3 regions of the Tissierella carlieri genome follow, and region 1 is predicted to be linked to each of the others. Evidence: riboswitches for the same ligand, from Rfam matches in the RefSeq annotation. Region 1 holds a riboswitch; each other region holds the start of a gene.
What was found. A riboswitch is a leader RNA that binds a small molecule or an ion and turns the genes downstream of it on or off. The one in region 1 is predicted to bind cyclic di-GMP.
Positions count from the first base shown of each region.

Region 1 (5,066 bases):
AGATTTCATTGCTTCAGCTGACTATGGAAATGGGTCCTATGCTTTTTTATTAGATGATAAAGGAAATGTACTTACTCATTTAAATGATGAATTTAAACCCAATAAAGATGGCAGCTTCAAGAAGATAGATGAGCTATTAGAAGGGAAAATGGCAGATATTATAGGAAAAACGGGAATTAAAATCAAAGACAGGGCTATAAGGGATTTTGATGGTGTAGATAGACTCTTTTTCTATGGAGATATAGAAGAATCAAATTGGACAGTAGGAGTTGCTATAACGCAAGACAGTGTAATGGGCAGTATTAATCGCGTTATTTTACTTACTATATTAGCTGCAATATCTGTAATTATAATATCTATTATATTAGTTTTATATATGGCAAGTACTATAACCAAGCCTATTAGAGAATCTGTTGAAATTGCTGAGGATATATCCAATCTGAATCTATCTCAAGAGATTGAAGAAAAAGACTTAAAAAGAAAAGATGAAATGGGACAAATGTATCAATCCTTTAATCTTATTATACAAAAATTGAGGGCATTTATGAAAGATATGGATGGATCTATTAGGATAAATCATGAGGTTAATGAACAAACCTTAGAAAAGGTTCATTACTTATTAGGACAAGCAGAGGATACTTCAGCTACAACAGAAGAATTATCTGCAGGAATGGAAGAAACATCTGCTACCACTATATCTATCAATGAATCATCACAGGAGATAGAAAGAGCATTATCAGATTTTGCTCAGAAAGTAGAAGAAGGTGCAAATACATCTAATGAAATAAGTGTGAAGGCAGATAAGCTAAGTCATCAATTCATTAATGCCAAGGATAAATCAATGGAGATATATTCTAATGCAAGAGAAGAAATAGAAAAGGCTATAGTTTCATCTAAAGAAGTAGAGAAAATAAATGTATTGTCAAATGCAATACTACAGATATCAGAGCAGACATCCCTTTTATCCTTAAATGCAGCTATAGAGGCAGCAAGGGCTGGAGAATCAGGAAGGGGATTTGCAGTAGTAGCAGATGAAATAAGAAAATTAGCTGAGAACTCTAATTCAACAGTAGGTGAGATACAAACTGTAACAGAAAGTATAACAAAATCAGTAGGAGAGTTGATAGAAAGGATATCCCTTGTAATGGATTTCTTAGAAAAAGATGTAACTAAGGATTATGAGTTAATGGTAGATGCAGTAAGTCAATATAGGGAAGATGGATCTCACTTAAATAATATAATCTCAGATCTTAGTGCAACAGCAGAAGAACTTGCAGCAACTGTAAATGAAATATCTATAGCTATTAAGGAAGTCTCTATTACTGTAGAAGAGTCAACTGTAGCCACTACAAATATTGCTGAGAAGAATATGAATATTGTAGAGGCAATAAATGATATAAGTGGAATAATTGAGAAGAATAAAGATATATCTGATAAGTTAGAAGAAATAGTTTCTCAGGTTAAGTTTTAATAGGGAGGAGCTAGGTAGTTTTACCTAGCTCCTTAACTTATCTTATTTTTTTCTTCTTATAAATTGACCTATAGCTAACAATAGACCACCAAATCCATAAAAAATATACTCTGATGTTGTTCCTGTTGCAGGTAGAGATGGTGCTGCTAATGGAACTGATTCTACAATTTCTATTTCCTCTTCAGGAAGGATTTCTTCTGATTCTATTTTTATTTCAGGTGCAGCTTCAGGAATTTCTTCTTCAATAATTACTTCTTCTTCAGGTGTTTTAGGTATAGCTTCAGGAATTTCCTCTTCTATAGTTTCCTCTTCATCTGGCGGGGGAGTATCATCATCTTCATCCGGTGGTGGATTATCGTCATCGTCGTCATCTTCTTCTGGATAATCTGCTATATTTGTAATATTCACTTTGAGTAGCCTATCTTCATTAGTAGTTTCTCTATTCAATACTAATGAAAGTCCAGAATTACTCATTCCTTTAATATATCCAGCTCTATCTAATTCATATAGTTTATAGAAACCTTCCCCCAGATCAGAGAAGAAGACAATTCCCGTTGATCCAGTTGTCTGCTCGGATATGAACTCTTCTATAGATTCATTTGTCTTGTAAAGTCTGAAGGCAAATCCACTTAAACCTGGTGTAGCATTTCTTGTATCTACTACATTTTTAATTACTTCTATTGTTCCTTTCCATTTTGGAGGAGTTTCATTATCCTTTTGGTTAGTAAAATCTACATTAGCTTCTACATCTTCTAATATAGAAACTTCTAAATTATTATCTGATGTTAAAGTGTATCCATTAGGGATATCAATTTCTTTAATCATATATTCACCAGGATTCAAGCCATCCACTGTTACCGAGCTGTTACCTACTATTGTAACAGTATCTAATAATGTCCATGCTTCTGATTCATTAAGGATATATATCTCAAATTCAAACTCAGTTCCATCTTCTATAATATTATCTTCAGGATCTATAACAAGTTTTTTAATAGTTATTTTACCTTTTGGATCTGATTCATCAGGAATTTTTCTGTTTTCTACTTCAATTTCAGCTATATAATCCTCATCGGCATCATCGGGAAGAATTATTGTTTTTCCATTGCCGATACTACTTAAATATCCATCTGGAATATCCTCTGTTAAGGTGTATTGACCTTCTTCTAATTCTGTAAACTCAATGATTCCTTCATCATCAGTTTCTTTGGTTTTTTCATATCCGTTTGGTCCTATAAGGGTGAAACTTATACCTTCTGGTGATTGAATATTATTTGGATCTGTAACTGTCTTGATTACCTTAACTTTGCCTATCCATGGTTCTTCTGGTATGTCTATAATAATGTTAAAAGAGTAATGGGATATTTCTGGTATATTACCTCCATTATTATCTGGGGATCTAAAACCAGATCTGCTGCTGCCTAAATTTTCATATAGTCTATAACCATTTCCACCCTTCACTGCTAAAGCATCAATCGATACATTGTTAGCCTCAAAGCTTAAATACTTTCCATCATCTGATAAAGTGAATTCTATCCAATATATGGAGTTAGTGTCATGGATTTTATTTCCATCCTTATCAAAATAGATTATTGTACTTTCTGGTGGATCAATTTTGAAATCAAAACCTGAGTCATTTCCTGGGTAGTCAGTTCCAGAATCAGCAAAGCTGATATTTGGTATTATTGATACTGCTAAACTTAGTACCAGTAAGAAAACGATGAACAATTTACTGTATTTCTTCATTTTTTTCACTCCTTTCATAAATATGGAAATATAATTATTATAGCTATAGTATGCTGAATCCCCTTCTATGCTATAAAATTGAAACAAAAACTATTATTATAGTAATATTTCTATAGCTGTCCAAAAATGCAGAAAGCTGCTATGTTTTACTAACATAGCAGCTGAACAATCATTACCATATGGTATTAGACTTCAAGCTTTGCGTCCCCACCTTTCGGTGGGTTTGCCTTTATTATGTTCAATTATATAATTTTATTTATATATATTATACCAACAACTATTAAGTTAAAACATAAAGTTGTTAAAAAAGAATTATTTTTGATATTTTGGATAAAATTTCAAAAACAAGGAGGATTTACGAAAAGTATGTAGAATAAGTTATATATAAAGTGTAATGGGTATGATTACACTAAGTAAAATTTAAGGGGGTTTATGTATGAAGTTTAGAAACAAAAGAATCGTTAGCTTGTTTTTATCATTAGCCCTAGTATTAGGTATAATGATGGGAGCAGCACCAGCAGCATTTGCTGAAGAAATAGCAAAGGTAACTGTGGACATTGTTTCCTTTAACGATTTTCATGGTAATGTAAAGGATTTAGGTAAAGATATTGGTATGGCCAAAATGATAGGTTACTCCAAAAAACTTTTAGAGCAAAATCCTAATACAGTATTTGTATCTGCTGGGGATCTCTATCAAGGTACAGCTATATCAAATCTTACTTATGGTGCTCCTGTATCTGCTATGATGAAGGCTATGGGAGTAGTTGCTTCAGCAGTAGGTAACCATGAGCTTGATTGGGGAGCAGAACATATGAAGGGTTGGGCAGAAGACGGAGGCTTTGATTTTTTAGCTACTAATATTGTAGATAAAAAAACTGGTAAGCCAGTAGAGTGGGCAAAACCTTATAAAATTGTGGAAAAAGGTAATATCAAAATAGCATTCTTAGGGTTAGCTCACCCAGATACAAGCACTCTTACAAAAGCTGAGCATGTAGAAGGATTAGAATTTACTGACCCAGTAGAAGCAGCAAAGACTTGGGTTAAATATTTACAAGAAGGTAAGGCGGAAGAAGGTACACCAGACGTTATAATAGCTCTTACACATCTTGACTCTGCACAAGATAAAGAAACTAAAGAAATTACAGGAAATGCAACAAAACTTGCCGATATAGAAGGAATAGATGGAATAATTTCTGGTCATAGCCATCTAACTGTAGCAGGTAAGGTAAAAGATGTTCCAGTGGTACAAGGATATAAAAATGGTCGTGGACTTGCAATACTATCTATAGAATTAGATAAAGATAATAAAGTAGTAGGCATAGAGCCGAAATATGACGACTTAGCTAGTAAGGCTGCTGATATTGTAGCAGACCCAGAAGGACAAAAGTTATTTGAAAAATTTGAATTAGAAGCTGGACCAATATTAGGTGAAGTAATTGGTGAAGCAGCAGAAGCTTTCACACATAATAGTAAAGAAGATAATGTTACTTTATTAGGAAGATGGTCATCAGAAGTTATGAAGGAAAAAGCTGGAGTTCAAGTAGCTATCCAAAATGGTGGAGGACTTAGAAGAACTCTAGAAAAAGGTGCTATCACAATGGGAGATATGTATGAAATTATGCCATTTGATAATGAATTAGTAACTTTAGAAATGACAGGGGCAGATTTAAAGAAAGCTATAGATCATGGTATATATAATCCAGAAGTAGGAAACGGACAATTTGCAGGTCTTATAGTAGAATTTGATAAAAATGCAGAATTCGAAAATAGAATTACAAAGATTAGTCTTGAAGATGGTACACCTATTGATATGGAAGCATATTACACAGTAGTTACAAATGACTTCCTTATA
Region 1 is NZ_JAHLOH010000032.1:25,756-30,821, forward strand. Features, by position in the region: gene KQI38_RS09880 (methyl-accepting chemotaxis protein) at 1-1,471, shown strand, start outside; gene KQI38_RS09885 (MSCRAMM family protein) at 1,514-3,214, opposite strand; cyclic di-GMP riboswitch class I at 3,368-3,452, opposite strand; gene KQI38_RS09890 (5'-nucleotidase C-terminal domain-containing protein) at 3,651-5,066, shown strand, end outside.

Region 2 (5,066 bases), on a different contig from region 1:
ATCTGGAAGAGTGGCTGCCTTTGAAATAATGGTAGCAACATCAGCCATAAGAAATTTAATTCGAGAAGATAAGATTCATCAAATAGATACAGCGATACAGACAGGAGCAAAATATCAGATGCAGCCTATGGATTCATCATTACTTGAGCTCTATAAAAGAGGATTAATATCTAAAGATATAGCTTTAATGCAGGCGATAAATCAAGAAAATATTAGAAAATATATTATTTAGGATGTGACCTTATGATATATAAGTATAAAGCAGTATCTCAAGATGGAGAAATGATAGAAGGATATTTTGAAGGAAATGAGAAGTCGGATGTATTAGCAATGCTAAAGGGAAATAACTATCTGACGGTTTCAATAGAGAAGGACATAGAGGCTGAAGCACAGATAGATATCTTTTCTAGCAAAGTTAAAAAGAAAGATCTAGCAGTATTTTGCAGACAGTTTTATACAATGTTAGATGCTGGTATTGGCATAGTAAAATGTATAGAAATATTAGAGAAACAATCTGAAAATAAAAACTTAATTAAGGCATTAGGAGCATTATATGAAAATGTTCAGAAAGGGTTTACCTTATCTGAAGGAATGAAAAAACATCCCAAGGTATTTCCAGCACTCCTTATAAATATGATTGAAGCAGGAGAAGTCAGTGGAAACTTAGATACAATAATGGAAAGAATGGCAGTACATTATGAGAAGGAAAACAAATTGGAAAACAAAATTAAATCAGCTTTAATATATCCAATAGCATTAGCAGTAGTTTCCATTGCAGTGGTTATATTCTTATTAGTAGCTGTTATGCCGACTTTCATAGGTATGTTTGAATCTAGCGGACAAGCATTACCAGTTCCTACGCAGGTTTTACTTAATATAAGTAGTTGGCTAACAAATTTCTGGTATATATTTATAGTAATAGTTATAGGAATGATAGCAGGATTTGCCACTTTTAAGCAAACACCTATTGGCAGGAATTTTTTAGATACATTAAAGCTCAAAATCCCAATAGTAAAAGATACAAATGTAAAAATAATTACATCAAGATTTACAAGGACTTTATCAACTCTAATATCTAGTGGTATTCCTTTACTTCAATCCATAGATGTGGTAGCTAAAGTGGTGGGAAATAAAGTAATACATGATAGATTAGCAATAGCAGCTGAAAATGTAAGAAAAGGAGTTGCTTTGTCTAGAGCAGTTAACGAAGTGGGAGTATTTTCACCAATGGTAGATTCCATGATAAAAATAGGAGAAGAATCAGGTTCTCTTGATGATATATTATACAAGACAGCAGATTTCTACGATGATGAGGTAGAAGTAGCTCTGCAAAGAATGACTAGCTTAATGGAACCTCTTATGTTAGTTGTTATGGCAGTGGTCATTGGGTTTATAGTTATAGCTATGGCAATGCCAATGTTTGATATGGTGAATACCATACAATAATAAATAATTGAAAATGAACAGTTCACAATTAAAGTGAATTATTAATTTACCAAATATTGACAATACAAAGGGATTATTATAATATAAAATAAATTAAATTAGCGAAAAATGAATATTTCCTCGGCAAAGTTAAGGAAACTTAGCGACGCAAAGCTTGAGTCTAAGGTTATCCAATAGGATAATGATGATCGTTCAGCTGCATAAATAGTTGTATTATTTATGCAGCTTTTTTGTACGATAAAACTGTTTTGATAAATTAAACTTGTAAATTTCTTTGTTTACAAATGAACAGAGTCTGCAGATTTTAAATTGTACATTGTATACTGAGCATTGTGAATTGATAGAATGGTGGTGATTTAGGAAAGAGATCATTGTTGTAATTATATAATTATTTTTAAAATAAAAATTAAGGGGGAAAACAAATGTTGAAATGGATTAACAAGAAAAGAAACAGAAAAGGATTTACTTTAGTTGAGTTAGTGGTAGTTATTGCAATATTAGGGATATTGGCAGCTATAGCTGTACCTAAATTAGGTAAGTCAAGGGTTAATGCAGCTATTGCGGCACATAATGCTAATGTTAGAACACTTGAGTCAGCAGCTACAATGGCGGTAGCAGATAATAAAGTTCAAGAAGAAGAATCTTGGAATGGAACAAAGGATGAAGGGTCTGAGGATTATATGCAAGAATGGCCTAAGATATCTGAACAGTTAAAAGGTAAATCAGTCATATTTGAAGACGGAACTGATAATACGGTTGGAGATGAATATACAGTTACTTTTAAAGATGATGGTTCTTTTATAGTTTCACCTGGAAAGATTAAAGAATTAAAGGAGTAAATAGCATCAATAACAGAACTTATAAAATATGGAAATATAAATTGTACTGCAATAAATATTTACTAACTATTTAAATTCGCACAACAAAATAAGCTAAATAAATAACCATGATAATTTGTATATACGGACTACTAATAGATTCATCTTAAAAGGTATGCATATATGAGTGTACTGCAGGGGCATTCCCTTACTCCTATTATCCTAAATGTAGTACAATCCTTAAATGGTATGACTTAGTACTTTATAATTCTAAAGGGAAAATACAGATATTGTAGGGAGATTTTCTCCCTACAGTGTCAAACTACTGTGCTATGTAACGAGATGTCTAAGGACATTTGGTTAGATAGTATAGATGATATAAATTGATTAAAAGGTGATAGGATGAATTATATAAATAAGAACCTAAAAAGAGTTAAAGGTTTTGTATTGCCAGTAGTTTTAATGGTAATGGTAGTATTGTCAATTTTATTTATTTCGATTATAACAATTGCCCAATCAAATACTAAGCAAGTTACAACTCAAGAAGATAATTTAAGAGCATATTATTTAGCTAGATCAGGTATAGATATAGCATATGCGGCTTTGATGGAGGAAAAAGATGGTGATTTAAAGATATATAAGTTTATAAAAGATACGAAAGATACCTTGACTCATAAAAAACTTGCTTTACCTAATGAGATAAATCCTGTTGGATATGTAGATATAGAAATCTCAAAGGAAGATGATGAAATTAAAATTCATGCTGCTGCCAAAACAGCAAAGGGATCTGGAACTTCATCTTTATCACTTTATATTGATAAGAATAATCTTAGTAGGACTAGATGGATAAAAGAATAATATAAGATCAAGAGGGATCTGTATGAATAAAAGAAAAGGATTTACTTTAATAGAATTGATTATAGCAATAGGTATAGGATTTATGGTAATGATTATTGCCTATAATATCTTATTTATAGGAATAAGAGGACATTCGAGTACATTTAAATCCTTTGAAAATCAAGCTGACATCAGATATGCCATTGAAACCACTAATAATGCCATAAGATTTTCAACAGTGGGGTTTATGATAACTGAAGATGATTTCAAACCAATCGTTGAGAATGGTGATATAAAAGGGTTAGTTAAACCTTGGAATTATATAGGATTAGGACCTGATAAAAAATCAATTGTACATTATAAATATGTATCCATTGATGGTAAAACAGGTTATTATAAGATGGATGTTTTAACCAATGGATTAGAAGATTTGATATATGATCTGAAGTTTACTAAACCGAGAGAAACTCAAGAAGATAAAATAATTAGATATATTCTTAATGTCAGTAATAACAGGAAATCTGATACTATAGCTACTGAAGTTGAGGCTATTAATGCACTTCACATTATAGATTGGGGAGATGCAAAGAAGCCAGCCATTGCATTAGCTTATAGAACAGAGGAGACACCGGAAATCCATAAAAGGCCTGTTGCTGCAATATCTATGGTACTAGATACATCAGGAAGTATGAATTGGGGCATGAATGGTGAAGGAACTACAACTACAGGGATAAATGGAAATAATCCCGTTAGGTTAAATCTTTTAAAGAATACATTAAATGATCCAAATGGAGGCTTGTTTTCTATATTTGAAGAATCTGATGTATATGTAAGTCTAGTCCCATTTTCTTATAATGCAAATATGCCACATAGTAACTATAACAGTAAAGATGTAAACAGAATAGATCTATCTAGTTTTTATAATGTTAAAGTCAATGATGAAAAAAATAAATTACAGACTATGGTCAATGCCTTAACTGCAGATGGTGCTACTAATACTGGAGACGGTATGAGGAGAGCATATTATCAATTAAAGAAATTTAATGAAAATAAAAGTAGTTATGGATTAAATTCTAAACAGCAAGTGAAGAACTACATGGTAGTTCTTGTAGATGGTGTAACAACTGCAGGAAGTGCAAATATTAATATCAGAAGGAATGGCTATGGATATTTTGATAGCTTTCTCACTAGTATAGAAGATATAGGCATATTTTATACGAATAATAGAAATTTAAGTGGATATGGCTGGTTAGCAGGCAAACATCCTAGTGGATATAGTTATTATTTAACAAATCAAAAACATTCAGTAGGAAATGGAGTGTCTTTAGACATTACCTATGGTGAGCCATATGTACAAAAAATTGGAGAAATGATACAAGGTTCAAAGACTATAGATCAAGCCTTTATCATTGGATATTCAAATTCTAAGGACAGATATGGAAAATTCTACGAATTAGAAAGCGTGATAAATATAGCTAGATCTTTTGGAATAACTGTAGGAGATAATGAAGCAAATGAAAAGTTTATAAACAATGATTTTGTTTTTGTAGCAACAGATAGAGAAAGCTTAAGGGAAGCGTTTGAAAATATTGGTGGATATATTAATGAGGAATTATGGCAAATAGACGGTCCAAAGTTAAAACCTTAGTAGGGGGCTGGTGAAGGAATGATAAAAAATAAAAGAAGTGGTCTCACACTTATTGAAGTTATTTTAGCAATGCTTATTTTATCTATACTCTTAATCACCTATATTACTGCATTTGGTCAAGGTTCTATTATTGTAAATAAGGGAAAGGGTATTACAAAAGATACCTTTAGTTATCAGGAAATAATGGAAAACCGTATAATTGATAGCAAACGAAATTTTATAGAAAATGATGAAGCCGAAGATTATAAGATAGGGATATTTACAGATTATGGGGATTATAAGACAGCTGTAGATGTAAAAGAAATTAGGACAGACAT
Region 2 is NZ_JAHLOH010000016.1:127,386-132,451, forward strand. Features, by position in the region: gene KQI38_RS03120 (type IV pilus twitching motility protein PilT) at 1-232, shown strand, start outside; gene KQI38_RS03125 (type II secretion system F family protein) at 244-1,446, shown strand; cyclic di-GMP riboswitch class I at 1,559-1,650, shown strand; gene KQI38_RS22230 (type II secretion system protein) at 1,869-2,285, shown strand; gene KQI38_RS03135 (hypothetical protein) at 2,667-3,122, shown strand; gene KQI38_RS03140 (prepilin-type N-terminal cleavage/methylation domain-containing protein) at 3,145-4,749, shown strand; gene KQI38_RS03145 (prepilin-type N-terminal cleavage/methylation domain-containing protein) at 4,768-5,066, shown strand, end outside.
Region 2: it holds a riboswitch for cyclic di-GMP, as region 1 does, so the genes downstream of both, KQI38_RS22230 (type II secretion system protein) here and KQI38_RS09885 (MSCRAMM family protein) in region 1, are expected to answer to the same signal.

Region 3 (5,066 bases), on a different contig from region 1:
TCTTTTCCTTCATAAATAACCCTCCGTTCTAATTCTAAAAAAACAGGCGAGAGGAATATTGTATCCTATCGCCTAATCAATGCTTACTCATGTAGCTCAGCAGTGACTACAACATCTGAAGTTCTGCCTCTACCACTTGCCTCTCTTCTTCATCTAAAAAAGCTTGATACTCCGCTTCATCCACAATCAGAAATTCGACTGTATCTTTCTCACCCATCTGCATAGGGAGCAAGTCTTTCAGAATCTCCTGCAGTAGTTTTTGATCCGGGCATTGGTTGATGAATTCTCTGAAAGTATTCAAAACCAAGCGGTCAGCAATATCCGTTAAAATCATTTTATCTGTGTTTTCCTTGTGCAGCATGATGAAACTGGCAATGTTAGACGGAGTATTATCAAAATAATATGCTTTACGGTTTCCGTCATAGTCGTATACATAGCCAATAACCATATCCTTGCCAATTAGCTCATCCATTTTTTGATTTTCCATAATGATTCCTCCTTGTTCTTTTTTCTGTTTAATCTTACAAGGATGCTGCAGGGAATAAATCCCCTGCAGCATAGTTTCTAAGATCAAACGATCTGCTTGTTCTTCATTTTAAAACTATTACAATGCTTCTATTCGACACTACTTCCCGAAGCACAAAAGCCTTACGGCTTACAGGGCGGCAACATAAATGATTTGCTGGTTAAGCAAACGCCATAGGAATTTCACCTCTCCCAGGATCTCTGCGAGCCGCCCCCATTGCGATGTCTGTGGCTGGGCGGAAGTAGCATTATCACTGTCCATTTCATTGCGATACGGTCCACCACAGACCGTTTTATGAACGGGCTTTATCGCTCGTAACCTTCGATGCCATCGGTTCGACGGATGTCCGTTACCCATCCGCAGGCAGTCTTGGCGCGCCCATCAAAGTCGCTGCCGCTCATCACGGCTGAACAGCTCATGTATTTAAGTTACCGGATATGAAATTTTCAAGGAGCAAAAGGGAGAATAAAAAAACCCCCTCACTTACTTCCACGTTGAGTGAGGGGGGTGCACGGAAATATTTTTATTTTTCTATAAGTTTTTTTAATTTATTAAGAATTCTAACCTTTCTGTCATGAATAGTCATATAGGGAATATGTGTTTCTTTCGATAATTGTCGCTCGCTCTTACCTTTAAAATATAACTCGGTGATTAGCTCTTGTTCCGCTGGAGTAAGTAGTTTTAGACAGGTCCTCATTTTCTCAATCATTATTGACTTTACTGCCGCATCCTCAACACTTTCACCTTCAGCTGCAAACTGCCGATTCTCCACCAATAGCCGTTCATAGGAATCCTCGCGGCTTGGTATGTAAGTTACAGTTTGCCTTGCATAATCAATTCTGCATCGTTCTGCCTTCAGGTCATATTGTTGATACTCCATCTTTCGGTCACTTTTTTTCAACACCTCAATAATTTCTTTACTTAAGTCAGGATATTCCTGGCTATAATTTGTTCTTCTTTTTCGTTTAACCATAGGGCTTGTCCTCCATTTCATGATTTTTAAATCCAAAATGAAGAACAAGCGGCGGAGATCTACAGCGGGTCAGTTCCAGCAGTTTTTTATATAAAATAAAAGGCTTCCAATCGAAAAGTAACCTTATTGGTCGGAACTGGTGCCTTTTTGTCGAACAAAAAAAGCCAGCAGAATGCCTTTGGCAAACTGTTGGCTTCTTGTAATATGAAGTTGTTAGAAGGCCATATGTAGATAGAACATCTTCAATTCAACCTCCCAAAAAAACATATGTGTATGAGATTCATCTTTGTACCTCACTTTCACCTTGGTCAATAGCAAAAGGGTGATATCCAATAAAACATGTTCAATCAAAAGCCGCTTATGCATAAAAAGACCTGCCCTTTTAGAAAAGAGCAGGTCTTTTTTATGACTTGGAACTTCTGGCAGCCAGGCTATCATAATGCAACAGCATCTTAGATCCTATAGCTTTGCGTCCCTGTCTTTTGACAGGTTTGCCCTTAACTCTATTTATATCTTAAATTATATAAAATATAAGGTTAATAGGAAATTCAAAAGTACAGAAAAATAAAAACTACCATCAATAATCTAGCTATTATATTCTTCATGATACACTCCAAAAAACGAATCTTGACATCCACTAACTACATCGATTCCATCGATTGGTTTTTCACAATAAATATGATCAGTAGGTTGTAAAAATCCAAATGTATCATGTTTAACACCTATAACAGAATTCAGAGAGGCCGGAAATGTGAGCAAATCATCATTACTATACGCTGAGACAACAATAATTTCGCTTTTCTAGTTTTCAGTCATAAGTTCTACAAATCTGACTCTGTCAGTAAATTGAACTGATCCCATGCTGAGATTAATAACATCAATATCATTTATAAGACACCAATTTAACGCGATAACAAGTTTTTCGAAATTTACTGGCTCAAGAGTATGCTCAAAAATCTTAATACTATATATAGTAACTCCATACTCACATTTTTCATCAATAACTGATGCTATTCTCGTGGCGTGACCTATACCGTCTGGCATGAACGGCTTTCACTTCTATGTCGGCAACTTCATAACAATAACAATTCTTCAGGATTAATAACGGATTTACACCATCATCAATAATCGAAACATAGTTCTGGTACTTCTCCAGAGTTTTTTATAATAATTATTGGATGACAAAGATGAATGGATGATGCTCTTAATTATTATGTCGAAGTGCTTCTACATCCCGTTCATCATGTATTTGATAAATAAGATTTTCTACACTTAGCTGTATCCGCTTATTGCTATATTGCTTTTCTAACCTGTCAATTTTGGATTCTAAAGCAGCCTTACCTCCAACCAATTCATCTTCACTCTTGCTATAGATAAATGCTCGAACTCCATTTATTAATCCCATCAAGGCCCGGTCACGCTCTGCGACAGTAAGGTTATTTTCATCAAGTATATCATAGCATAGGGTATATTCAATTGTCGCTTGGAAAGTTGTCATTTCTGTATTACCTCCAGATATTGGAGTAGTCAACTCTCGATTTATGCTGTTAGATATATACGGACGCATAACTTCATCTGTATACTGCTGCATATGTTTTACTGCATTTTCAGTGATAGATGCATTTAATGTGATACTTAAGAAGTGCAGATCTTGCTGTGTCAATGTTACTGGATAAGTTCCTGACTTTAAACTGTTATTAATCTTTTCAAAAACTTTTTGAGGATACTTTCCATCATCCTCCATAGTTACTACAATCTCCTTATTGAAATCGGCAACGGATAGTTTTTCGTATCCCTTTGTTTTTAGAGAAAGGAACAATGTAAAATCTTCCGAGGTAGCATTTTCAAGCTCATTCTCCTCTGACTTTTTCAATGGTATTGATACGTTTTCAAGCTCCTGTTCGTTAATTACTTCTGCCCGAAACGATAAAAATGAAAATGCTACTTTCAGTGACGGATCGCTGTACTTTTTCACCCATTTTTTACTTTCAGCTTCTAATAGCGTTTGTATAGCAGTTTCATCTGTAAGTTCGCTCTTACTTTTACCTTCCACAAAGTTGCTGATATCCGCATTTATGCCTTCAATGGCTTGATTTCTTTCCCCCATTGTGAGTGTGTCGGCGTCCAATATGGTGTAGCTCGCTCCATACTCTATCTTTCCTGTATCCCACACTTTATTGCCTCCAAAATTCCATGTTTCCCATTTCTCTGCGATGATTGGAGTTAATACATTAAGAATGAAATAAACATCCCTATCTGTTTGTTTAATATCTTCCCAACTCTCTGGTATATGATTAAGCAATTCAAAATAGGCTGCTTCATCCTGACCAATGATATCCCATACCTTGTTGCGATATTCAGCTACGGTCATATTTTCGTAATCTTCAAATCGTAAGGCGAGCAATTTGTTGTATTTATCATCAACCTTTGCGATTGAAGAAAAATTTTTTTTACTAACGTTATTGCCAGCCTTGTTATTTGTAGCCAATGCAGATCCAATCGTTACAATTCCGATCAATACTAAACAAAGAATCGTAAAACCGGCTTTTTTTCTCTTTGTGTCTAAAATTGAAACAATACGATTTTTCATACCTCTTTTCCCTCCATAAAAATTTGTTGATAATACGGTTTTTGGGAGCGTCCCATCCCTAATAACGCCAATAATCGTTTCACCATACTGCTTACGCTGCTGAAAATTTGCGTCTTGTAAAACCAATGCGTCACAAGCAATTTCACACTGTACTTCAGTTGCTCTTGCCATGAGATAAACCACTGGATTGAACCAATGGAGTGCGGTGGCTATCAAAATCATTGCCTTGTACCAAAGGTCACGTCGTTTGCAATGAATTAACTCATGCCTTAGAATGAGAGATAATTCATTATCGGCAATTTTAATGGGTGGTAGTAAGATTGCCGGATGGACCAAACCAACAAGCATTGGACTTTTGATACCTGGACATCTCTTTAACGTCACTTGTTCTTTAATTTTCAATTCTGACTTCAAACTGTCAAATATTCTAATTACCTTTACATCAGTCACGGATTCGCTCCATCGCTTTATCACTTTCATGAAACGCCTATACTGCAAAATATGATATACTACGATAACGCTAAACCCAACAATCCAAATAGCTGCAAACACCCACCATAAAGACAATGCTACTGGAGTACTTACTATTTCTCCACCAACTGTTACAGGCGAAGCGGTATTGCCAATTGTTGATTGCATAGATATAAACTGCGATTGTATTATATGATTATCTGGCATTTGAACAGGAAGAAGCGGCAAATCAAATTGAGGACGATAGGGGAATATCCAGCCAATTACTATCACCAGCCAAATCCTATACTGCCATTTAGCGGAATATCGTTTTGATAAAAGAGGATTCATGATCATGTATGCAAGAGTTATCGGTGTCATAGAAATAGAGCATTGGAATAATGTAGTTAAAAATCCTTGCATATTAATCCCCCCGTTCTTTAAGCCATTTTGCCAGTTCATCAAGGTCACTATCCTTTAGCTTTTTGCCATTATAAAGTGTAGCAACTAAACTGACAAAGGAATTT
Region 3 is NZ_JAHLOH010000004.1:33,174-38,239, reverse strand. Features, by position in the region: gene KQI38_RS00345 (recombinase family protein) at 1-13, opposite strand, end outside; gene KQI38_RS00340 (hypothetical protein) at 107-487, opposite strand; gene KQI38_RS00335 (sigma-70 RNA polymerase sigma factor region 4 domain-containing protein) at 1,050-1,520, opposite strand; cyclic di-GMP riboswitch class I at 1,918-2,005, opposite strand; gene KQI38_RS00330 (hypothetical protein) at 2,085-2,258, opposite strand; gene KQI38_RS00325 (S8/S53 family peptidase) at 2,301-2,543, opposite strand; gene KQI38_RS00320 (M56 family metallopeptidase) at 2,704-4,962, opposite strand; gene KQI38_RS00315 (BlaI/MecI/CopY family transcriptional regulator) at 4,964-5,066, opposite strand, start outside.
Region 3: it holds a riboswitch for cyclic di-GMP, as region 1 does, so the genes downstream of both, KQI38_RS00335 (sigma-70 RNA polymerase sigma factor region 4 domain-containing protein) here and KQI38_RS09885 (MSCRAMM family protein) in region 1, are expected to answer to the same signal.